Regions from separate parts of the Streptomyces sp. NPDC102259 genome, predicted to be linked through region 1. Evidence: riboswitches for the same ligand, from Rfam matches in the RefSeq annotation. Region 1 holds a riboswitch; each other region holds the start of a gene.
The links. A riboswitch is a leader RNA that binds a small molecule or an ion and turns the genes downstream of it on or off. The one in region 1 is predicted to bind S-adenosylmethionine.
Positions count from the first base shown of each region.

Region 2: it holds a riboswitch for S-adenosylmethionine, as region 1 does, so the genes downstream of both, thrC (threonine synthase) here and ACIRPU_RS19155 (amino acid ABC transporter permease) in region 1, are expected to answer to the same signal.
Region 3: it holds a riboswitch for S-adenosylmethionine, as region 1 does, so the genes downstream of both, ACIRPU_RS32095 (aminotransferase class V-fold PLP-dependent enzyme) here and ACIRPU_RS19155 (amino acid ABC transporter permease) in region 1, are expected to answer to the same signal.

Region 1 is NZ_JBIWMA010000007.1:212,775-220,298, forward strand. It holds gene ACIRPU_RS19150 (amino acid ABC transporter ATP-binding protein) at 68-871, opposite strand; gene ACIRPU_RS19155 (amino acid ABC transporter permease) at 868-1,848, opposite strand; SAM riboswitch class IV at 2,245-2,364, opposite strand; gene ACIRPU_RS19160 (glutathione S-transferase C-terminal domain-containing protein) at 2,431-3,327, opposite strand; gene ACIRPU_RS19165 (DoxX family protein) at 3,824-4,324, opposite strand; gene ACIRPU_RS19170 (hypothetical protein) at 4,321-4,488, opposite strand; gene ACIRPU_RS19175 (carbohydrate kinase family protein) at 4,561-5,490, opposite strand; gene ACIRPU_RS19180 (class II aldolase/adducin family protein) at 5,525-6,199, opposite strand; gene ACIRPU_RS19185 (TetR family transcriptional regulator) at 6,258-6,914, shown strand; gene ACIRPU_RS19190 (chloride channel protein) at 7,177-7,524, shown strand, end outside.
Region 2 is NZ_JBIWMA010000008.1:197,326-204,849, forward strand. It holds gene ACIRPU_RS20675 (Uma2 family endonuclease) at 14-694, shown strand; gene groL (chaperonin GroEL) at 774-2,396, opposite strand; gene ACIRPU_RS20685 (cold-shock protein) at 2,741-2,947, opposite strand; gene ACIRPU_RS20690 (ubiquitin-like small modifier protein 1) at 3,401-3,676, opposite strand; gene thrC (threonine synthase) at 3,811-5,127, opposite strand; SAM riboswitch class I at 5,143-5,308, opposite strand; gene ACIRPU_RS20700 (glucosyl-3-phosphoglycerate synthase) at 5,478-6,422, shown strand; gene ACIRPU_RS20705 (trehalose-6-phosphate synthase) at 6,539-7,524, shown strand, end outside.
Region 3 is NZ_JBIWMA010000018.1:6,318-13,841, reverse strand. It holds gene ACIRPU_RS32120 (NlpC/P60 family protein) at 1-11, opposite strand, end outside; gene ACIRPU_RS32115 (NYN domain-containing protein) at 223-1,566, opposite strand; gene ACIRPU_RS32110 (hypothetical protein) at 1,604-1,843, opposite strand; gene ACIRPU_RS32105 (rhomboid family intramembrane serine protease) at 2,017-2,802, shown strand; gene ACIRPU_RS32100 (Lrp/AsnC family transcriptional regulator) at 2,799-3,080, shown strand; gene ACIRPU_RS32095 (aminotransferase class V-fold PLP-dependent enzyme) at 3,113-4,474, opposite strand; SAM riboswitch class IV at 4,655-4,771, opposite strand; gene trpD (anthranilate phosphoribosyltransferase) at 4,952-6,016, opposite strand; gene ACIRPU_RS32085 (cytochrome bc complex cytochrome b subunit) at 6,162-7,524, opposite strand, start outside.

The sequences.
Region 1 (7,524 bases):
CGTCCTTTGTGACTGGTGTGATGGTGTCGTGGGGGGAAGTCGTGGGGCGAAGGCGCGGGGCGCGGTGTCAGAGCACCTTGCTGAGGAAGTCCCGCGTCCGTTCGTGCCGCGGTTTGTCGAGGACCTCGCTGGGCGGGCCCTGCTCGACGATCTTCCCTTCGTCGATGAAGACGACCCGGTCGGCGACCTCGCGGGCGAAACCGACCTCGTGGGTGACGATGACGAGCGTGGTGCCGCTGGTCGCCAGGTCCTTGATGACCGCGAGGACCTCGCCGACGAGCTCGGGGTCGAGGGCGGAGGTGGGCTCGTCGAAGAGGATGACGCCGGGGCGCAGCGCGAGGGCGCGGGCGATGGCGACGCGCTGCTGCTGGCCGCCGGACAGCTGCCGGGGGTAGGCGGCGGCCTTGTCGGCGAGGCCCACCCGGTCCAGGAGTTCGCGGGCCAGTTCCAGGGCGGCGGACTTGGCGAGCCTCCCGGTGGCGACCGGTGCGGCGGCGACGTTGTCCAGCACGGTCAGGTGCGGGAAGAGGTTGAAGTTCTGGAAGACGAAGCCGATCCGGCCGCGCTGGGTCAGGATGGCCCGTTCGCTCAGCTCGCGCAGCCGCTCGCCGTGCCGGCGCACGCCGATCAGCTCGCCGTTGATGCTGACGTAGCCGATCTCGGGCTTCTCCAGGTGGTTGATGACCCGCAGCAGGGTGGACTTGCCGGAGCCGGACGGGCCGAGGATCACGGTGACCTCGCCGGGCCGCACGGTCAGGCTCACCCCGTCCAACACCCGGTGGGCGCCGTACCACTTGTGCACGTCGTGCACCTCGACGGCGGCGGGCACGATCCCGGTGGCGTCGGCGCTCTGCACGGTCTCGGTGCTCATACGGCGGCCTCCTGGCGGATGCGGCCCCGCAGGTCGGTGAGACCGGTCCGCAGTTTCTGCAACGGCGTCGGCGGCAGGGAACGCGTGGCGCCCCGGGCGTAGTACCGCTCGACGTAGAACTGGACGACGGAGACGAGGCTGGTCAGGATCAGGTACCAGACGGTGACGACCAGCAGCAGCGGCACGATGTCGCCGGGGTAGGTGGCCCCCATGGTCTGCGCGGTGCCGAACAGGTCGAGCAGCGAGACGTAGAAGACCAGCGAGGTGGACTTGACCAGGCCGATCAGCTGGTTGACGTAGTTCGGCGTGATCGACCGCAGGGCCTGCGGGAAGACGATCTTCCAGAACTGGTAGCGCTTGGGCAGGCCGAGCGCGGCGGCCGCCTCGTGCTGGCCCTGGTCGACGGAGAGGATGCCGCCGCGGACCACTTCGGCGGCGTAGGCCGCCTCGTTGAGGCTGAGGCCGATGACGGCGATCACCATGTCGGTGGCCAGCCGGGACTCGTCGAAGCGGAAGAACGCCGGACCGAAGGGAACCCCCACGCTCAGGGTCTGGTACAGGGCGCTGAAGTTGTAGAGGAAGAGCAGCACCACGATCAGCGGGATGGAGCGCAGCGCCCATACGTAGGTCCAGCTCACCGCGCGCAGCACCGGGCTCTTCGAGAGCCGGGCGAGGGCGAGCAGGATGCCGCCGAGGAGGCCCAGCACCGCGCTGTAGGCGGCCACTTCCAGGGTGATCAGCAGTCCGTCGAGGATCACCGGCCGCAGGAACCAGTAGCCGAAGCGGTCCCACTGGTAGAAGGGGTTGGAGATCAGTCCGTGCGTGAACTGCGCCACCAGGACCAGGGCCACGGCGGTGGCGATCCAGCGGCCGGGCTTGCGCAGCGGCTGGACGCGCTGGGCGGTCGGCTTCGCTGACGGGACGTCGATGGCGGGCGCGGCCTCGGCGAGGGTCACGGCGCCTGGGGGTTCACTCATAAGGGGCTCCGGCGGGAGTCGGACACCCCGGGTCACGGCGGACGTGCGTGGCCTGACGCGCCGGGGCGGGGCGGCGGGAACCGCTCGGCGGGCGCGAACAGGGCATGGCTCACGGATGCGTACGGGAGACCGGGGTGGGGCGGACAACGGCACACCGCTCGGGCGGTGTTCGTCAGGAACGCGGAGGCGGGGCTGAGGTGCGAGGGGTTCGTTCAGCCCCGACAGCGGGCACGGCCCGGTGCGGTACACAGTGCGCTGTTCACACGCAGGAGGTCGACGGCGCGGTTGGCGACGAGGATGTCGAGGTACGGCCGTACGCAGCCCCGGGGGCGACGCGGCGCCGTCCGATGAGCTGCGTACATGTCCGTCACCGTCACTGTTCCGGCCCCTGAGGGGCCCTCGCGCTTACCGATACGTCATTACCGAAACGTCGGTCCGGTCGTCACCTGGGGCACCCCACCGCGGAGCGAGGGTTGCCGGTCAGCGAGCCAGGGCTTGTCGCTGACGCTCATGACCGTTCTGGGCCGTAAGTAAGACAGTTGCCCGAACGTATGTCAACGGCGGTCCAGTGGATGGACCGGGTCACGGCTGGTTGACCTGCGGTCGGACCGCCGATCCGTCTGCCGCGTGGGTCTCCCAGTCCAGGATCTGGACGGCGGCGCCGGCGGCCTCCAGGCCCTGGCAACGGGCGTGGTGACGGCGGGCGATGGCGTCCAGGTCGAGGTGGGCGCCGAAGGCCGGGTGGGCGGCCAGACGGCGGGCGTAGGCCCACAGGGCGGGATGGTCGGCGATGCGGTGCACGGCGGCCGCGTCGAGGTGGTAGCGGTGCACGGTGTCGAGTTGGACCAGGGCGACCCACAACTCGACGTCGGAGGCGGTGATCTGATCACTGATCAGGAACTCGTGGGCGCCGAGTCCGCGCTCCAGCACCCCGAGCGTGGCGAGCAGCGTGTCGAGGGCGGCGGCCCGCTCCGCCTCTTCGGCGTCGGCCGCTCCGGCGCGCTGGGCCGCCTCCTCGATGCCCTGGGCGCACATCCGCTCGACGGCCTCGATCTGCGACTCCGCGCCGCACGGATACAGGGTGGGCCGGCCGCCGCCGAACCGCCGGGCCAGGTCGCGGGCGATGTCGGGGCCGTGGCTGCTGACGATGCGCCCCGACCAGTCGTCGCTGAGCACCGGCGCGAGGGCGGGTCCGGTGTACCGGTGCGCGCTGGCGTCGTACAGCGGACGCAGCGCGGAGTGGCCTCCGTCGGGGCAGTCCGCGACGGCGGGCAGGAAGGTGACCGGGCAGGCCTTTTCCAGGCCGAGGAGGCTGTGGGTGACGGCGATGCGTAGACAGTCGGGGTCGGCCGCCGCCAGGTGGAGGCGGTAGCGGCGCGGCACCGCGTAGTGGCCGCTGCGGGCGTCCCGGCCGATCCGGCCCCGGAAGGCGGCGGCGGGTCGGGCGGACAGGTGGGCGGCCAGTGGTGTGACGGACATGACTCTCCCCAGGGGCGGGACGCACGAGGGACGTGCGCGCGGCGGATGCGACGTCGAAGAGGGAGGTGCGGACCTCGTCCGCTCGTGCCGGGTGCGGCCGCGTCCAGGGGACGCCGCCGGTGCGGTTCGGCGCGGGGACGGGTCCGGCTCAGTCCTGGAACCTGATGGCGCTGCAGACGCGCTTCAGGTCGATGTGACGGCGGGAGGTGAGAAGGGGCGACGACCGGGCCGTGCGGCTCGCGCGGCCGGTGATCGGCTCCTGTCGCCCCATTGTTTCCCTACCCGTTCACTAGGATTCCCGGATCGAGTGTCGATCCGCCTCGGTCCTCCGTCAAGGGGGCGTCCACCAGGTGAGTACCGGGCGGGTACGGGGCGGCCCGCGGAGAGCGTCCGGCGCGTGTGCTGCTCGGGGACGCCCGGCCTGGGGCGGGCAGCGCCCCGGGCGCCTCGACGGTCGACGGCTCACCCCTGAGGCCGACGCGCAGGGGCCGCCCGCTCAGCTCTCGTTCCGGGGGCGCCAGAACACGGCCAGCAGACCGGCCGTCGCGACGACGCCCACCCCGAGCACCACACCGGCGCCGGTCCATCCGGTCACACTGATGTCCGCGGCCTCGTCCACCGCGTACTCCCCCGGCCCCCAGGCTCCCAGCGCCACCGCGAGAACGCCCAGGACGAGGACGTACTCGTAGCCCTCCTTGAACACGAAGAAGCCGTTGCGGCGGTGCGCGAGCAGGCCCGCCACCAGCATCACGGACAGCACCGCCGCGCAGGCCAGCGTGGTGAGGAAGCCCGCCAACAGCAGTACGCCCGCGCCGAGTTCGGTGAGGACGCTGAGCCAGGCCTGGAGTCTCGGGCGGGTGAGCCCGAGGCCGCCGAACCAGCCGGCGGTGCCGGATATGCCGCCTCCGCCGCGCCAGTGGTTCCAGCCGTGCGCCACCATCACCACGCCGAGCACGACCCGTACGAGCAGCAGTGCGGTGTCCGAAGCCTGACTCATCGCGATGTCCCCTTCTCCGTCGGCGGCGCCCGCACACCCGGCGCGCACTCCTCGACGAAGGCGAGCGCCTGCGGGCGGTGGGCGGGTGCGGTACGGCCGACGCAGGTGTCGTGGCCCGCGCCCGCCTGCTCGTGGCGTACCACCCGTGGGGCTCCGGTGAACATGGAAGCGAGGTTTGCCGGCCCGGCGGGGCCGTTCGCCCGCACCCGCTCGTAGTCGAAGGGCACCGGTCTGCCTCAGGTGCGGGACTTGGCCGTCGTGGCGAAGGAGTCGGCGGCCGCGAGGTCGAAGTCGCCGTGGTCGCTGCCGAGGCCCTGCGCGACGAGTGCGGCGGCGGCGCTGCCGAGGACGGCGGCGTCGCTCGGCGTACGGCCGAGGCTCACGCCCCGCAGATAGCCGGCCGAGAAGGCGTCGCCGCACCCGGTGGTGTCGACGACGTCGACGACGAAGGCGGGGACCGGTTCCGCGCCGTCCGCGGTCACCACGAGCGCTCCGTCGCCGCCGCGCGTGACGGCGACGACGCCCGCCCCGGCGCCGAGGAGCTTGCGCGCCCCCGTCAGCAGGTCGCTCTCGCCGCTGAAGCCGAGGACCTGGTCCTCGTTGGGCAGCAGATGGTCGATGTAGGGCAGGGCCGCCTCGATCTGCTCGAAGCTGCCGAGGACACCGGGGGCGAGCAGGTCGACGGAGGTGACGACGCCGTGCTCCCTGGCGTACGACAGGATGCGTGTGGCGACCTCGACGCCGATCAGCTCCGGTCCGCCCAGGTGCAGATGATCGGCCTCGGCGAGGGCGTCCCAGGGCACGTCGTCGAGGCCGTAGGTGATGTTGGCGCCGAGCAGGTGCAGCGAGGGACGGTCGCCGTTGGGCCGGATCGGCAGGACGCTCGCGGAGGTGGCGGTGTCCGTGCGGCGGACGAGGAACTCGGTGTCGACGCCGGCCCGGCCGAGCAGCTGCACCAGCATGTCACCGGTCGGGTCGGAGCCGATGGCGCCGGCGCTGCGCACCCGCGCGCCCAGCTTGGCGAGGGTGAGCGCGGTGCCGCCCGCGGTCCCGGCGGCGGTCATCCGGATGTCGTCGACCAGCGTCGCGCCCTGGCCCTCGGGTATCTCCTGCACCGGCCGCACCAGCACGTCCAGGACGTGCACGCCCATGGTGAAGACCTTCATCGGCTTTCCCCCTTCGTCGACTTCATCGGCTCTGTCACTGCGCGGGTGGTACGGGGTGGGTGGTGCCGTAGTCGCGGGCGATCGCGGCCTCGATCACGGCGAGTTGCTGCTGTTCGTCGAGGAAGCGGGGCCGGCCCATGGCGGCCGCGCGCTGGTAGAGGCCGCAGGCCCATTCGAGGAGCAGCGCGTTCTCGACGGCCTTGTCCAGGGTCGTCCCGTGGGTGACCGCGCCGTGGTTCGCCAGCAGGGCGGCGCTGCGGCCGTCGAGCGCGGCGAGCACCGACTCGGCGAGTTCGGGGGTGCCGAACGTGGCGTAGGGCGCGACCCGCACCGTACCGCCGAGGGCGAGCAACTGGTAGTGGATGCAGGGCAGTTCGTCGAGCACGCAGGAGACCGCGGTGGCCATCGGAGCGTGGGTGTGGACGACGGCGCCGGTTCCGTAGCGGCGGTGGACCCCGAGGTGCAGCTCCCACTCCGAGGTCGGCCGCAGGCTTCCGGCCACGACCTCGCCGTCCAGGTCGACCACGGTCACCTGATCCGGGGTGAGTTCGGCGAGGACCGCTCCGGTCGCTGTGATCGCGACCCGGTCCTCGACGCGTACGCTCACGTTGCCGGCCGTGCCGATGAGGAGGCCTTCGGCCCCCAGGCGCCGGCAGGCGTCCGCGACGGCGGCCCGCTCCTGACTCAGCGCCGAGCTTGAGGCGGTCATGGGCGCGAAGGTAGCGTAAACATGAAACAAAGTCACGTTCAGGTTTGGAGGCAGTTCCTTGGACCGGACGACCACGGGTTCCGACGGCGGCACTCCCCTGCGCCGCACGCCGCGACAGGCGCGCAGCAAGGCCCGTCTGGCCCTGATGCTGGAGGCCGCCGAGCGCATCCTGGTCGACGACGGCGTCGAGGCGCTCACCACGACGCGGGTCGCTGCCGAGGCGAAGGTGTCGGTCGGCTCGCTGTACCAGTACCTCCCCGACCGTGACGCGATCATCGACGCCCTCGCGACGGGCTACTTCGCCCGCCTCGAGGACGTCATGGACGAGCTGGTCCGCACGGCGGGGCGGGAGCGCTGGGACGATCCCGTGGGCGTGCTCATCGACACGTTCGCCCGCGTCTACCGCACCGAACACGGCTTCCGCGCCCTGTGGTTCGGCAGCGGACTGACCGAGCGGACGCGGGCCGCCGACCGTGAGCACAAGCGGCGGATGGCCGACGGGATCCGCCGGGTGCTGCTCGCGCTGGGCGTCGCCCGCGACGACGAGACGCTCGCGCGGGCCTGCCACGCCGCGATCCTCGCCGCCGACGCCCTCGCCCAGGAGGCCTTCCGCCGCGCCCCGGAGGGCGACACCGACCTGCTCGACGAGGCGAAGACGATGCTGCGCCGCTACCTCACCGAGGTCGTCGCACGCTACGAGCAGCGGTCGCCGTGACGGACGTCTGCCGCGGACACCCCGCTCCCGCCGGACCGAGGACGCCGCCGACCGGCCGCGGTCGGTGCACCGGCCCGGAGGGTTTCCCGGCGATGCCGCGTGGCTCGCGGGGGCATCGCGCGATCCGGTGAGTAATCTCGCGCTGCCCCACGCCGCACTGTCTCCGAGCCGAACCAGGAGAAGACCCATCAGCGAGCCCAAGCGCGAAGACACGGGGACCGCTCCGGGAAACCAGCCCCAGGAGGCCGATCAGCTGCGGGAGATGCTGCGCCGGCCCGGGTACCGGCGGGCGCTGGTGTTCTGCGGTGTGATCGGGATCCCGGTGTCGTTGGCGGCGTTCTGGTTTCTCGTCCTGCTCCATGAACTGCAGAATCTGCTCTGGGTGGACTGGCCGCACGATCTCGGGTGGACGGATCCGCCCTGGTGGTGGCCGCTTCCGCCGGCCCTGGTGTCGGGCGTGGTCGTGGCGCTGGTCGTCATCCGGCTCCCCGGCAGGGGCGGGCACATCCCGGCGGCCGGCCTCCACCCGGGCGGGGCGACGAAAGCCGCCCTCCCCGGTGTGATGCTCGCCGCGCTGGCCAGCCTGCCGCTGGGAGCCGCGCTCGGACCC
Region 2 (7,524 bases), on a different contig from region 1:
AGGAGGCGACGCCATGACCCCTGACATCGAAGAACGCCCTCAGATGTCCGTGGAGGACTTCGAAGAACTCGTCGAGAGAGCTCCGAGGGAGCTTCGTGACCGGCTGGAGTTTCTCGGCGGGAGGCTGTGCATCCGCCACGGGCCGCTCGACGTCGAGGAGTTCGAGGAGCTTGCTGCGTCCGCGCCTGAGACCGTGCGGCTCGAGTACGTGAACGGAAAGGTAGTAGTCAAGGCGATGCCGGACGGCAAGCACACGTCGATCTTCATGTGGCTGCTGCGCCAGTGCATGCACCAACGCCCCGATCTGGACCTCGCACCCGAGCGCGGCGTCAAAGCCGAGACATACCGAAAGGGTCGCGCCCGCACGGACGGTTTCCTCGCGCCGGTGAACCACTTCGTCGAAGACGGGGAGTGGTCCGCCCCGGACGGCACGCTGATGGCTGTGGAGATCACCTCCCACGATCGCGACACCGACCAGCGCGACCGTATCGACAAGCCCGTCGGCTACGCCGGAGCGGCCATTCCCGTCTACCTCCTCGTCGACCGCGACAACAACACGGTCGTCGTGTTCAGCGAGCCCAAGGACGGCCGCTACCAGCAGTCCGTGTCCTACTCCTGGGGTGCCACCGTGCCGCTTCCGGCTCCTGTCGGTATCACCCTCGACACCGAGCAGCTCAAGCAGTTCGCCGACTGAAACGCCCGAGGGCGGCACCCCCCGTTTCGGGGAAGTGCCGCCCTCGGTCCGTAGGACAGGCGATCAACCGTGAGGTCGATCAGAAGTCCATGTCGCCGCCCGGCATGCCGCCGCCGGCCGGCGCGGACGCCTTCTCCGGCTTGTCGGCGATGACGGCCTCGGTGGTGAGGAACAGCGCGGCGATGGAGGCCGCGTTCTGCAGCGCGGAGCGCGTGACCTTCGCCGGGTCGATGATGCCCTCGGCGATCATGTCGACGTACTCGCCGGTCGCGGCGTTGAGGCCGTGACCGATGGGCAGGTTGCGGACCTTCTCGACGACGACGCCACCCTCGAGACCACCGTTGACGGCGATCTGCTTCAGCGGGGCCTCGAGCGCGATGCGCACGGCGTTGGCGCCGGTCGCCTCGTCACCCTCGAGCTCCAGCTTCTCGAAGACGGCGGACGCCTGGATGAGCGCAACGCCACCACCGGCGACGATGCCCTCCTCGACGGCGGCCTTCGCGTTGCGAACGGCGTCCTCGATGCGGTGCTTGCGCTCCTTGAGCTCCACCTCGGTGGCGGCGCCGGCCTTGATGACCGCGACACCGCCGGCGAGCTTCGCCAGGCGCTCCTGCAGCTTCTCGCGGTCGTAGTCCGAGTCGCTGTTCTCGATCTCGGCGCGGATCTGGTTGACCCGACCCGCGACCTGGTCCGAGGAGCCGGCACCGTCGACGATGGTGGTCTCGTCCTTGGTGATGACGACCTTGCGGGCCTTGCCCAGGAGGTCGATGGAGGTGTTCTCGAGCTTGAGACCGACCTCCTCGGAGATGACCTCGCCACCGGTGAGGATGGCGATGTCGTTCAGCATCGCCTTGCGGCGGTCGCCGAATCCCGGGGCCTTGACCGCGACGGACTTGAAGGTGCCGCGGATCTTGTTGACGACCAGCGTCGACAGCGCCTCGCCCTCGACGTCCTCGGCGATGATCAGCAGCGGCTTGCCGCCCTGCATGACCTTCTCGAGGAGCGGGAGCAGGTCCTTGACGTTGGCGATCTTGGAGTTCGCGATCAGGATGTACGGGTCGTCGAGGACGGCCTCCATACGCTCCATGTCGGTGGCGAAGTACGCCGAGATGTAGCCCTTGTCGAAGCGCATACCCTCGGTGAGCTCCAGCTCCAGACCGAAGGTCTGGGACTCCTCGACGGTGATGACGCCTTCCTTGCCGACCTTGTCCATCGCCTCGGCGATGAGCTCGCCGATCTGGGTGTCGGCGGCGGAGATGGAGGCCGTGGAAGCGATCTGCTCCTTGGTCTCGACATCCTTGGCCTGCTCGAGCAGGGCACCGGAGACGGCCTCGACGGCCTTCTCGATACCGCGCTTGAGGGCCATCGGGTTGGCGCCGGCGGCTACGTTGCGCAGGCCTTCCTTGACCAGGGCCTGGGCGAGGACGGTCGCGGTGGTCGTACCGTCACCGGCGACGTCGTCCGTCTTCTTGGCGACTTCCTTGACCAGCTCTGCGCCGATCTTCTCGTACGGGTCCTCGAGCTCGATCTCCTTGGCGATGGAAACACCATCGTTGGTGATCGTGGGTGCGCCCCACTTCTTCTCGAGGACGACGTTGCGGCCCTTGGGGCCGAGCGTCACCTTCACGGCGTCCGCGAGCTGGTTCATGCCGCGCTCGAGGCCGCGCCGTGCCTCCTCGTCGAACGCGATGATCTTGGCCATGTGAAGTGGTCCTCCCGGACTGGGGTGGATTGCTCCGGACCGCGCTGGCGCCCGCGACGGACGGCTCGCCGGCCTCGTGGTTCCTTGCCCCACCTGGCCTGCGGGCCTCACCGACCCGGTCCTCGTTGTCACTCTCACCTTCAGAGTGCTAACGCAATGATTAGCACTCGACCCATGAGAGTGCAAGCGCCTCCGCCGGACCGGCACCCTTGCGGACACCCCTCGCGGACGTCTCGCCGACGCCTCGCGGACGTCCCCGGACAGACCGAAGGGCTCGCCCCCCGTGGGGGTGCGAGCCCTTCGTCAGTTGTACAGAAGAACGACGCTTTCAGTCGGCGCGTGCTTCAGCCGGTCGCGAGCCGGACCATGTCCGCCTGCGGCCCCTTCTGGCCAGCCGAGATCTCGAAATCGACCCGCTGCCCCTCTTCCAGGGTGCGGTAGCCGTCCATCTGAATCGCGCTGTAGTGGACGAAAACATCCGCACCACCGTCGACCGCGATGAAGCCGTACCCCTTCTCCGCGTTGAACCATTTGACGGTGCCCTGAGCCATGCCTAACTCCCCTATTACTGGCCCTTGCACGGACCCACACTTCGCGGATCCGGGTCAGACCTCACCCCCCGGTTGGCTTGGGGGCGTGCGCCGGAACGCGTCGACCGCGGCCGAATGTATCTGTCCAACTGCCCTCTGCAACAGGTCACTTGGACGAGAATTCCGGACGGGCGGGATCCGTAATGTGGCGAGAATTCGCCTGAATTGAGGGCAAGTCGGGCCCTACATAAGCCGCAAAAGCCACGAAAGAGGCGCACACATTGGCTGCTTCTTGTCGGGCGCGGGGCAGAAATCAAAGGCTCCGGATCCGGTGATCCGGACCGGCTTCCCCAACTGTACCGCGCTCAACCACACTGAATTGCCCCCTCCGCTTCTATCGCGGAGAGGGCAATTCGATGAACGCTCGGTAATCGATGTTACCGACGGTTACTACCAGTGGGTACTGACCGTCGGTCAGCCGCCGGCCACGGCCGGGATGATGGAGACGCCGGCGCCGTCCGGGGTGGCCGTCTCCAGACCCTGCTCGAAGCGGACGTCGTCGTCGTTCACGTACACGTTGACGAACCGGCGCAGCTTGCCCTGGTCGTCCAGGACCCGGGCGGCGATACCGGTGTGGTTCTTCTCCAGGTCGGCGATGACCTCACCGAGGGTCGCCCCCTCGGCCTTCACCTCGGCCTGCCCGCCCGTGTAGGTGCGCAGGATGGTGGGGATGCGGACGTTGACGCTCATGTCTGGTGATCTCCGGTCGGGTAGACGGCCTCAGGGGCGCGGGGCCGTGCGGATCGTGCGGCTGCCGCCGCGTGGGCGCGACCGGCCCACACCGGCCCGCAGCACACATACGGTCTTACAGCGGAGCGCCCCGCTCATGACGCGAGGCCGGCCTCGCGGAAGGAGTCGAGGTTCGGACGGATGGTCGCGGTCAGCCCGGTGCCGGCCACCGCGTCCAGGGTCTTCAGTCCGTCACCCGTATTGAGGACGACGGTCGTCCCGGTCGGGTCGAGAAGACCGTTCTCGATCAGCTTGCGCGTCACACCCACCGTCACCCCACCGGCGGTCTCCGCGAAGATCCCCTCGGTCCGCGCCAGCAGCTTGATCGCGTCGACGATCTGCTCGTCGTTCACGTCCTCCACCGCGCCACCGGTGCGCCGCGCGATGTCGAGGACGTACGGACCGTCAGCCGGGTTGCCGATGGCCAGCGACTTGGCGATGGTGTTCGGCTTCTGGGGGCGGACCACGTCGTGCCCGGCCTTGTAGGCGACGGACACCGGGGAGCAGCCCTCGGCCTGCGCGCCGAAGATCTTGTACGGCCTGTCCTCGACCAGCCCGAGCTTGATCAGCTCCTGGAGGCCCTTGTCGATCTTCGTCAGCTGCGAGCCGGAGGCGATCGGCACGACCAGCTGGTCCGGCAGCCGCCAGCCGAGCTGCTCGCAGATCTCGTACGCCAGCGTCTTGGAACCCTCGGCGTAGTACGGCCGCAGGTTGACGTTGACGAAGCCCCAGCCCTCGCCCGCCGAGTCGCCGATGAGCTCGGAGCAGAAGCGGTTGACGTCGTCGTAGTTGCCCTCGATGCCGACGAGTTCGCCGCCGTAGATCGCGGCCATGACGACCTTGCCCTGCTCCAGGTCGTGCGGGATGAACACACAGGACCGGAAGCCCGCCCGGGCGGCGGCGGCGCCGACGGCACCGGCCAGGTTGCCCGTGGAGGAGCAGGAGAGCGTGGTGAAGCCGAACGCGCGGGCGGCCTCGATGGCCTGGGCGACGACGCGGTCCTTGAAGGAGTGCGTCGGGTTGCCGGAGTCGTCCTTGACGAAGAGCTTGCCGGCGTCGACGCCCAGCTCGCGGGCGAGGTTGTCGGCCTGGACGAGCTTGGTCCAACCGGGGTTGATGTTGGGCTTGTCGGCCACGTCCGCCGGGACGGGCAGCAGCGGCGCGTAGCGCCAGATGTTCGCGGGTCCCGCCTCGATGCGCTTGCGGAGCTCCTCCGTGTCGTAGGAGGAGAAGTCATACGCGATCTCGAGCGGGCCGAAACACTCTTCGCAGGCGAAGACCGGGCCGAGGGGCACGCGGTGACCGCACTCGCGGCAGTTCAACGCCGCGGCCGGACCGAGGTCGACGGCAGAGGACGTCGTAGAGTCGGTGGTGCTTGCAACAGTCGTGCTTGCAACAGTCTGCGCAGCCATGTGAGGCGAGGCCCTTCCTCATCTTCCTCACGACGCATTTCGCCGTGAGACGGATTTGGCACCTTCCCGAGCCGGGAGCCTCGCGGAGCGATCACCGCATGGAGCGGTGAGCGTCACGAGACCGGCTGGAGGGTTGCCGGGGCTTCATCGGGCCGTATCCCTCTGCCCCTCTGGATGAGCGGTATGAAGTTGTGGACGGGGGCGACCTCGGACATGCGATGGTCATCCGCGTTGTTCAAGACTGTAACCGAAGGCCAGGACAGTTGAGATAGTCGTCCGAACCGCGAGATGGATCACACGGTCACCTCCTGTGCACCCGGTGTGATCACGACAGTGAGGAGCCGCAGACTGTGCTTCAAGAAACTGAGCGCTGGCTGGCCACCCGCTCCTGGGCCGTGACCGATCGTCCGCTCCACAGGATCATGGCCGCGAAACGCGCCACGAACCAGTCGGTGTCCGTCGTCCTTCCCGCGCTGAACGAGGAGGAGACGGTCGGCGACATCGTCGCGATCATCCGTCACGACCTCATGCACCAGGTCCCGCTCGTCGACGAGATCGTGGTCGTCGACTCGGGATCGACCGACCGTACGTCCGAGGTGGCCGCGGCGGCCGGCGCGCGGGTCGTCCACCGGGACGACATCCTGCCGCGCATACCGGCCGTGCCCGGCAAGGGCGAGGTCCTGTGGCGCTCCCTGCTGGTCACCACCGGGGACATCGTCTGCTTCATCGACGCCGATCTGAGGGAGTTCTCCTCCGACTTCGTCTCGGGGATCGTCGGCCCGCTGCTCACCGACCCCGGGGTGGACCTGGTCAAGGGCATGTACGACCGTCCGCTGGGCGGCGCGGCCGGCCAGGGCGGGAGGGTCACCGAGCTCATGGCCCGCCCGCTGCTCAACATGCACTGGCCGCAGCTGGCCGGGTTCGTGCAGCCGCTCGGCGGGGAGTACGCGGCCCGCCGCAGTCTGCTGGAGCAGCTGCCGTTCCCCGTCGGCTACGGCGTGGAACTGGGCATGCTGGTCGACGCCCTGCACCTGGTGGGCCTCGACGCCCTGGCCCAGGTCGACATCGGCGTGCGCAAGCACCGTCACCAGGACGGCCAGGCGCTGGGCCGGATGGCGGCGGCCATCTACCGCACCGCCCAGCTCCGGCTGGCCCGCGGGCATCTGATCCGCCCGTCCCTCACCCAGTTCGAACGGAGCACGGACGGCTTCGAGCCGCGCACCTACTCCGTGGACACCGAGGAAAGGCCGCCGATGGCGGAGATCGCGGAGTACGCGACCCGCAAGGTCGCGTGACCGCAGGACGGGCCGTATACGGCATGCCGCCGACAGCGGCGACACGGCCGGACACGGCCCGTCCACACAGCGCGACCGTACGTTTGAGCGTTTCCCGACCGGGCTAGGTTGGGCGTATGGCTTCCACGCACGACACTGCCGCTCCGGCCGCCGAGGTGCTGGTCGCGTCCAACCGCGGCCCCGTCTCCTACGAGGTGCGCGAGGACGGCTCGCTGCACGCGAAACGCGGCGGCGGCGGGCTGGTCTCCGGCCTGTCGGCCATCGGGCCCGACGCGGGCGCCCTGTGGGTGTGCTCGGCGCTCACCGACGGCGACCGGGAGGCGGTCCGGCGCGGGGTCGGCGAGGAGGGCGTGCGCATGCTGGCCGTCCCGGCCGACGTGCACGCGGACGCCTACAACGGCATCGCGAACTCGGTCCTCTGGTTCATCCACCACCTGCTCTACCAGACGCCGCTGGAGCCCGCCTTCGACGCGGAGTTCCGCCGCCAGTGGGCGTCGTACGAGACGTACAACCGGGCGTTCGCCGAGGCGCTGGCCGAGGAGGCGGCGGACGGCGCGGCCGTCCTCGTCCAGGACTACCACCTGTGTCTGGTGCCGGGGATGCTGCGCGAGCTGCGCCCCGACCTGCGCATCGGCCACTTCTCGCACACGCCGTGGGCGCCGGTGGACTACTTCGCGCTGCTGCCGGGGGACATCCGCGAGCAGTTGCTGCACGGCATGCTCGGCGCGGACCGTCTGGGCTTCCTCACCCGGCGCTGGGCGGACGCGTTCACCGCGTGCTGTACGGAGTTCGTCGGCGGCCCCGGCAGGACGCGGATCGGCGTGCACGGGCTCGGCGCGGACGCGGACTTCCTGCGGGAGCGCTCGCACCGGCCGGACGTCGACGAGCGGATGGCGGCCCTCCGGGCGGAGATCGGCGAGGGCCGCAAGACGATCGTCCGCGTCGACCGCACCGAGCTGTCCAAGAACATCGTGCGCGGGCTCCTGGCCTACCGGCAGCTGCTCGACGACCACCCGGAGTGGCGCGAACAGGTCGTCCACGTGGCCTTCGCCTACCCCTCCCGCCAGGACCTCGCCGTCTACCGCGACTACACGGCCGAGGT
Region 3 (7,524 bases), on a different contig from region 1:
TGGGACGCCACGGAGACGGGCTCCTTCTTTTGAGTGATCACCCGTTTGGAGATGCGAGCCCTGACCTTAGTGACCTCGCCGTGATCAGTTCAAATCCTCAGGAGAAAAAAACCCATCACGCAACGCAGTTTTTTCAATCAACTCACGTGTAGTCATGCTCGATTGACGCTACGTTGCGTGACGATCCCGCCAATTCGGTCAATAAACCTGGAACTTCGACGTTTAGGACAGCCGCTTCAGAAGTACCGCGGAAGCCACGGGTCGGGCACCCGCCTTGGCGATCCCGTCGGCCACCTCACGGTCGGTCGAGGCGACGATGACCGGCCGGCCCGGTGGCTCGGCCCGCACCAGCTGACGGATCAGCTCGTCGGCCGTGACACCCGGCTTGGAGAACAGCACCCGCACCCCGCGCGGCGGCGCGAGCAGCACCGGAGCGGCCAGTTCGGCCCCGTCGAAGACACAGGTGACCTCGGCGCCGGTCTGCGCGGCGAGCTGCGAGAGCTGCCCGAGGAGCCTGAGCCGCTGCTTCTCGAGCGGCATCTGCGGATAGCCGGTCTTGGTGACGTTGTAGCCGTCGACCACGAGATGGGCCTGGGGCAGTGCGAGCAGCTGGTCGAGAATGGCCGGATCGTTCTCCGACAGGGCGCGCGTGGCGATGTCCTTCGGCGTCATCCGTCCCGGTTCGACCGCGTCGACGGTCGCCGCCGGACGCACCGACACCGGCGGCAACGCCAGCTCCCGCCGCAGCCCTTGGGCCGCGTCGAGCACCGTGTCCAGCAGCAGCCGCACCCGCATGTCCTCGACGCTGCGGCCCTCGCGCGCCGCCCGCCGGGTGGCCTCCAGCGCCGCCTCCACCTCGCCGAGCCGGGCCTTCAGACGCCGGGACTCGCTCTCCGCGGCGGACACCTGGCTCTGCCCCTCGGCGCGCACGGTCTCCAGCTCGCCGCGCACCTTGCGCAGCGCGGCCTCGCCCCGCTTGACGTCACTGAGGGCCGAACGCAGCTTGCGGTGGAGCGACTCGGCTTCCTTCTTCGCCGCGTCCAGTTCGGTGCGCAGCTCCTCGGCGCCCGCCCGGGTCTGCTCACGGGCCCGGTCGAGCTCCTCGCGCAGCCGCTCCAGTTCGGCCCGGCTCTCCTCGCCGGCGCGCTCGGCGTCCGCCCGCTGGGCCTCCTCGCCGGCCGCGGTGACCAGCTTCACCCAGCCGGCGGGCCGCAGCACATAGGCCGCGGCCGCAACTTCGTGCGGGTCCGCGGCCGGGGTCGGCGAGCCGGAGTCGAGGGCGCCGGCCAGTTCCGGCTGGGCCTCTCTGAACTTCTCGGCGATGCGCTGCCGGAAGAGCGGATCCGTCTCCAGCGCGGCCGCCATCGCGTTGCCCGCGAACTTCGCCCGCCGGTTCGGCGCGAACCGGGCGTACTGCCGCAACTGGACCGGCAGTTCGCCGACGGTCAGCCCGCCGAAGCCGTCGGAGACGATCTGTACGACCCTGCGCCGCACGCCGTCCGGCAGCGGACGGTCGAGCATCTCGGCGGCGCCGTCGCCCGGCCCCCCGCCTGCGCTCTCCACCATCCGTCACACCCCAATACCTGTGCGGGCCCGCCTCCCGTCAGGAGCCGGCGCCCGGCCGATCCACGAGTTCCACCTGGTCCACCGCGTTGCACCAGCGGCACCGCACCGACTCGATGGTCTCACTGACCACCTCGCGCTCCTCGACCTTCGGCTCACCGGCGAGGTCGAGGTGCACGTACTCGACGACCTTCGACGAGCGCGTCACGTCGAAGCGCGTGAGGTTGCCGCAGAGCGTGCAGCGCCACCGCGTCGCGGCGGTCGGCAGGGGAACCGTCATCGTGGCTGTCCGCTTCCTTCTAGTGTCGTGCTTCCAGTCGCCGGGGTCGGGCCGGAGGCTCCCCCGCGCGTGTGGCTCGTAACCCTACGGCCTGGCGGGTACTCGCCGCCCACCCGTCCGCGGCGGCGAGGCGGGCCGGGCGAGTGCGTCCGGTTACGTCATGCTTTGTTCTCGTGATCGGCAACTGGAACGGGACGGCCGGCAGGGCGGTCCGCAACCGCCCGGCGCCGGTGACCTACGCACTGATCGCCCTGTGCTGCCTGATCTTCCTGATCGGGCCCGCCTCGGGCTTCAATCCGGCGTACGGCTCCGGCGACGAGCTGCTGGCCGCGCAGCGCGCCTACTTCCGGCGCTGGGGCGTGGTGCCCGGCGAGCTCTTCGAGGGCGCGCCACGGGCCGCCCTGACCCCGGCCACGGCCCTCTTCGTCCACGGCAGCTGGGTGCACCTGCTGGGCAACATGCTCTTCCTCTACGTCTTCGGGACGATGACCGAGGACCGGATGGGCCGGGTCGAGTTCACGCTCTTCTACCTCGGCTGCGGCTACCTGGCCCTGATGGGCTACGCCGCCGCCAACGCCGAGTCGTCGCAGTCCCTGGTCGGCGCCTCCGGGGCGATCTCCGCGGTCCTCGGCGCGTTTCTGTACCTGTTCCCCCGAGCGCGGGTGACCAGCCTCCTGCCGTTCCTGTTCTTTCTGCCGCTGCGCTTCCCCGCGTGGGTCGTGCTGCCCTTCTGGGCGGCCCTGCAGTGGGTGGCGGCGGGGCAGGCCGCCCAGGGGCCGGGGGTGGCCTATCTGGCGCACCTGGTGGGCTTCGGCCTGGGGCTCCTCTACGCGTGGGCCCGTTTCGGAATCGGGCGAGGCCCGAAGGGCGGCCCCGGAAGGGCGGCGGCGGGATTCGGGCGGGCGGCTAGAGTGAAGCCCGCCCCAGCTCCGGCTCCCGAGGGAGAGAACCAGCCGTGATCACCGCGATCGTCCTCATCAAGACCAGCGTGGACCGGATTCCCGAGATCGCGGAACGGATCGCTTCGCTGGACTCCGTCAGCGAGGTCTTCTCCGTCACCGGGACGTACGACCTGATCGCCATGGTGCGGGTCAAGGAGCACGAGGACCTGGCGGAGGTCATCCCGGGCAGCATCAGCAAGATCCCCGGGGTGGAGGGCACGGACACGCACGTCGCCTTCCGCACCTACTCGCAGCACGACCTGGAGGCGGCGTTCGCGATCGGGCTGGACTCCTGACCCGCTGAACACCGCCTCCGGCGGACCGTCGCTCACACGGCGGGCACGCAGCGGCCGCCCTCCGTCCGGTACTGCCACTGCGCGCCCTCGCTGACCAGCTCGCGCACCGCGTTCACGAAGCGCTCCACGTGCTCGTCCGGGGTTCCCGCGCCGAAGCTCACCCGGATCGCGTTGAGGGACTTCTCGCCGGGAGCCGCCTCGGGCGCGCCGCACTCGCCCTGGGTCTGGGGGTCACTGCCCAGCAGGGTGCGGACCAGGGGGTGGGCGCAGAAAAGGCCGTCGCGGACGCCGATGCCGTACTCGGCGGAGAGGGCGGCGGCGAAGTGGGAGCTGTTCCAGCCCTCGACGACGAAGGAGATCACGCCGACCCGCGGGGCGTCGTCGCCGAACAGGGAGAGCACCCTCACCTGCGGGACCTCGGCCAGACCGGCCCGCACCTTCGCGATCAGGTACTCCTCCCGGGCGACCAGGCTGTCGAAGCCCGCCTCGGTGAGGGCCTTGCACGCCGAGGCGATGGAGTAGGCGCCGATCACGTTCGGGGAGCCGGCCTCGTGGCGGGCCGCGCTCTCGTGCCACTCCACGTCCACTCCCCCGTCCTCGCGCCGCGTGACCTTGCGGCTGGCGCCGCCGCCCGCGAGGTACGGGTCGGCCGCCACCAGCCAGTCGGCGCGACCGGCCAGCACACCGGAGCCGAAGGGCGCGTACAGCTTGTGCCCGGAGAAGGCCACCCAGTCGACGTCGAGCTCCCGCACGGAGACCGGGTGGTGCGGGGCCAGCTGGGCCGCGTCCAGGACGATCCGGGCGCCGTGCTCGTGCGCGGCGGTCGCCAGCTCGCGTACCGGCCACAGCTCGCCGGTGACGTTCGAGGCGCCGGTGACGCAGACCAGGGCCGGGCCGTGGGGGTCACGCTCGGCGAGGGCCCGCTCCAGCGTCTCGACGGCCTGGCGCGGAGTGCGCGGGGCGTTGAGGTAGGTGACCCGGGCGTCCTTCCAGGGCAGCAGCGAGGCATGGTGCTCGGTCTCGAAGACGAAGACCTGGCAGTCGGCGGGGAGGGCCCGGGCCAGCAGGTTCAGGGAGTCCGTCGTCGAGCGGGTGAAGACGAGCTGGTCGTCGGGACGGCAGTCCAGGAACTCGGTCACCGTCCTGCGGGCGTTCTCGAAGAGGTCCGTGGACAGCTGCGAGAGGTAGCCGGCGCCGCGGTGGACGCTGCCGTAGTACGGGGCGTAGGCCGCCACGTCGTCCCAGACGCGCTGGAGGGCGGGGGCGCTGGCCGCGTAGTCGAGCGCCGCGTAGGTGACCTCGCCGCCCGTCACGAGCGGGACCGTGATATCCCGTCCCAGAACGGGCAGCTGCGCACAAACGGTACGGGCGGCGGCAGCGGTGGAGACAGACATGGCGAACTCCCGTGAGAGGCAAGGGGGAACCACCGTGCGAGCGGACATGGCTCGAGCACGGAGGAAGGTGAAAGGGGTATGCGGAGGCGGGGCTCTACGCCCTATCGCATTCGCTTGCTCACGGAAGACTCCCTCGAACGACCAGGACCCCTGGCGGTGCTCACTCAGAAGAGTGCGAGGGGTCCGCGCTTGCCGTAGACCTCGCTGCCTACGGCCTGGTCTTCACCCGGGGCACCCCGCCACGGACGGAGGGTTGCCGGACAGTCGGCCGGGGCCTCATGACTGTCACTCATGACCTGATACAGGAACGTACGTGAGGTGATCGCCGCCCCGCAACCCGTGTCCGGATCGCGGGACGGCCCGGGGCGGAGCCCCGAAGGGGCGCGGGGCTCATGTGCGGCTCCGCCGCGTGGGCGCGAGCGGCCACGACGGCGCCGCGGACGACCGAGGGCCCTCGCGGCACCGCCGGCGGAGCGCCTAGGCGTTGCTGGCGGCCACCCAGCGCTCCAGGGCCCGCTTGGCCGCGCCCGAGTCGATCGACTCCGCCGCCCTGTCCATCCCGGCCCGCAGCTGCTCCGCGAGGGTCCCGGCGCCCGGCTCGAGCGCCACGAGCGCAGCCGCCGAGTTCAGCAGCACGGCTTCCCGCACGGGGCCCGTCTCGCCCTCCAGGAGGCGGCGGGCGACCTCCGCGTTGTACGACGGGTCCCCTCCCCGCAGGGCCTCGACCGGGACCAGCTCCAGCCCGACGTCACGCGGGTCGAACGTCTCCTCGGCGACCTTGCCGTCGCGGACCACCCACACATGGGAGGTGGCCGTCGTGGTCAGCTCGTCGAGGCCGTCGTCCCCCCGGAAGACCAGGGACGAGTTGCCGCGCTCGGCGAAGACGCCCGCGACCACCGGCGCCATGCGCGGGTCGGCGACCCCGACCGCCTGCGCCCGCACCCTGGCCGGGTTGGTCAGCGGGCCGAGCACGTTGAACACCGTGCGGATGCCCAACTGGCCGCGCGCCGCGCCCACATGACGCAGCGCCGGGTGGAACTTGATCGCGAAGCAGAAGGTGATCCCGGCCTCCTGGGCCACCTCCGCCACCCGCCGCGGGGTCAGTTCCAGGTTGACGCCGAGCTTCTCCAGGACGTCCGAGGCGCCGGACGCGGAGGACGCGGCCCGGTTGCCGTGCTTGACGACCGTGGCACCCGAACCGGCCACGACGATCGCCGACATCGTGGAGATGTTGACCGTCTTCGCGCCGTCGCCGCCCGTGCCGACGATGTCGACGGTCGGGCCGGGCACCTCGATCAGGTTGGCGTGCTCGTACATCGCCCGGACGAGCCCGTTGATCTCCGCGACGGTCTCGCCCTTGGCCCGCAGCGCCACCACGAACCCGGCGATCTGCGCGTCGGTCGCCTCGCCGCGCATGATCCGGTCCAGCGCCCAGAACGTGGCGTCGGCGTCCTGGTCACGGCCGTACAGCAGACCGTTCAGCACCTCGGGCCAGGAACGGCCCGCCGCGGTGTCGCCTCCAGCGGGGGTCACAGCGCTCATAGCCGCTCCTGCGTGTGTCGTCGTATGCCGTGGTGCGCCTCGTCACAAGGTGCCACCCCACCCTATCCAGCCCGTGGGCACGGCAAAGGGCCCCGTCCGAAGACCGGACGGGGCCCATTCCTGCGGCGTGGCGACGCCTCAGCGATCAGTGGTGGCCGTGGCCGCTCGTGATCTCCTTGTATTCCTCCACGGTGGGCTTCGGAATCTGCTGATCCTCGCCGAAGTACGCTCCGCTGATCTTGGCGCGGAGCTTCTCCTTGCTCTTCACCTTGCGCTCGACACCGTTCTCGTCGACGGCGGCGCCGATCGCGGCCGGCTCGTACTGCTCGTGCGACGTGAGGGTGTGCAGCTGCTCCTGGCTGAGCGGCTCGTGGATCTCGATGAACTCACCGTGCGGCAGGCGCTTGATGGTGCCGGTCTCCCGACCGTGCAGCACCTTGTCCCGGTCCCGGCGCTGGAGGCCGAGGCAGATCCGCTTGGTGAAGACGTACGCGATGACCGGTCCGACGAAGAAGAAGATCCGGACGAACCAGGTGATCGAGTTGATCGACAGGTGGAGGTGCGTGGCCCACAGGTCGTTGCCACCGCCGACCAGCGTGATCATGTACATCGTGACCCAGGCGACGCCCAGGGCCGTACGCGTCGGCGCGTTGCGCGGGCGGTCCAGGATGTGGTGCTCGCGCTTGTCGCCGGTGACCCAGGCCTCGATGAAGGGGTACAGCGCCAGCGCCGCGAGGACGACACCGAAGAGGACCAGCGGGATGAACACGCCCAGGACGAGCGTGTGACCCCAGAGGTTGATCTCCCAGCCCGGCATGAAGCGGATCAGGCCCTCGGCGAAGCCCATGTACCAGTCGGGCTGGGCGCCCGTGGACACCTGGTCCGGACGGTAGGGGCCCATGGCCCAGATCGGGTTGATCTGCGCGATGCCGGCGATGACCGCGATCACACCGAAGACCAGGAAGAAGAAGCCTCCGGCCTTGGCCATGTACACCGGCAGCAGCGGCATGCCGACGACGTTCTTGTTGCTCTTTCCGGGGCCCGCGAACTGCGTGTGCTTGTGGTAGAAGACCAGGATCAGGTGGCCGACCACCAGGCCGAGCATGATGCCCGGCAGCAGCAGGATGTGGATCGAGTAGAACCGCGCCACGAAGTCGTGACCCGGGAACTCCCCGCCGAACAGGAACATCGAGATGTACGTGCCGACGATCGGCATCGACAGGATCGCGCCCTGGGTGAAGCGGACACCGGTGCCGGACAGCAGGTCGTCCGGGAGCGAGTAACCGGTGAAACCGGTGAACATGCCCAGGACGAACAGCAGGAAGCCGAACAGCCAGTTGACCTCACGCGGCTTGCGGAACGCGCCCGTGAAGAACACCCGCATCATGTGCACGAACATGCCGGCGAGGAAGATCAGCGCCGCCCAGTGGTGGATCTGCCGGATGAGCAGACCGCCGCGCACGTCGAAGGAGATGTGCAGGGTCGAGCTGAACGCCTCGGACATCAGC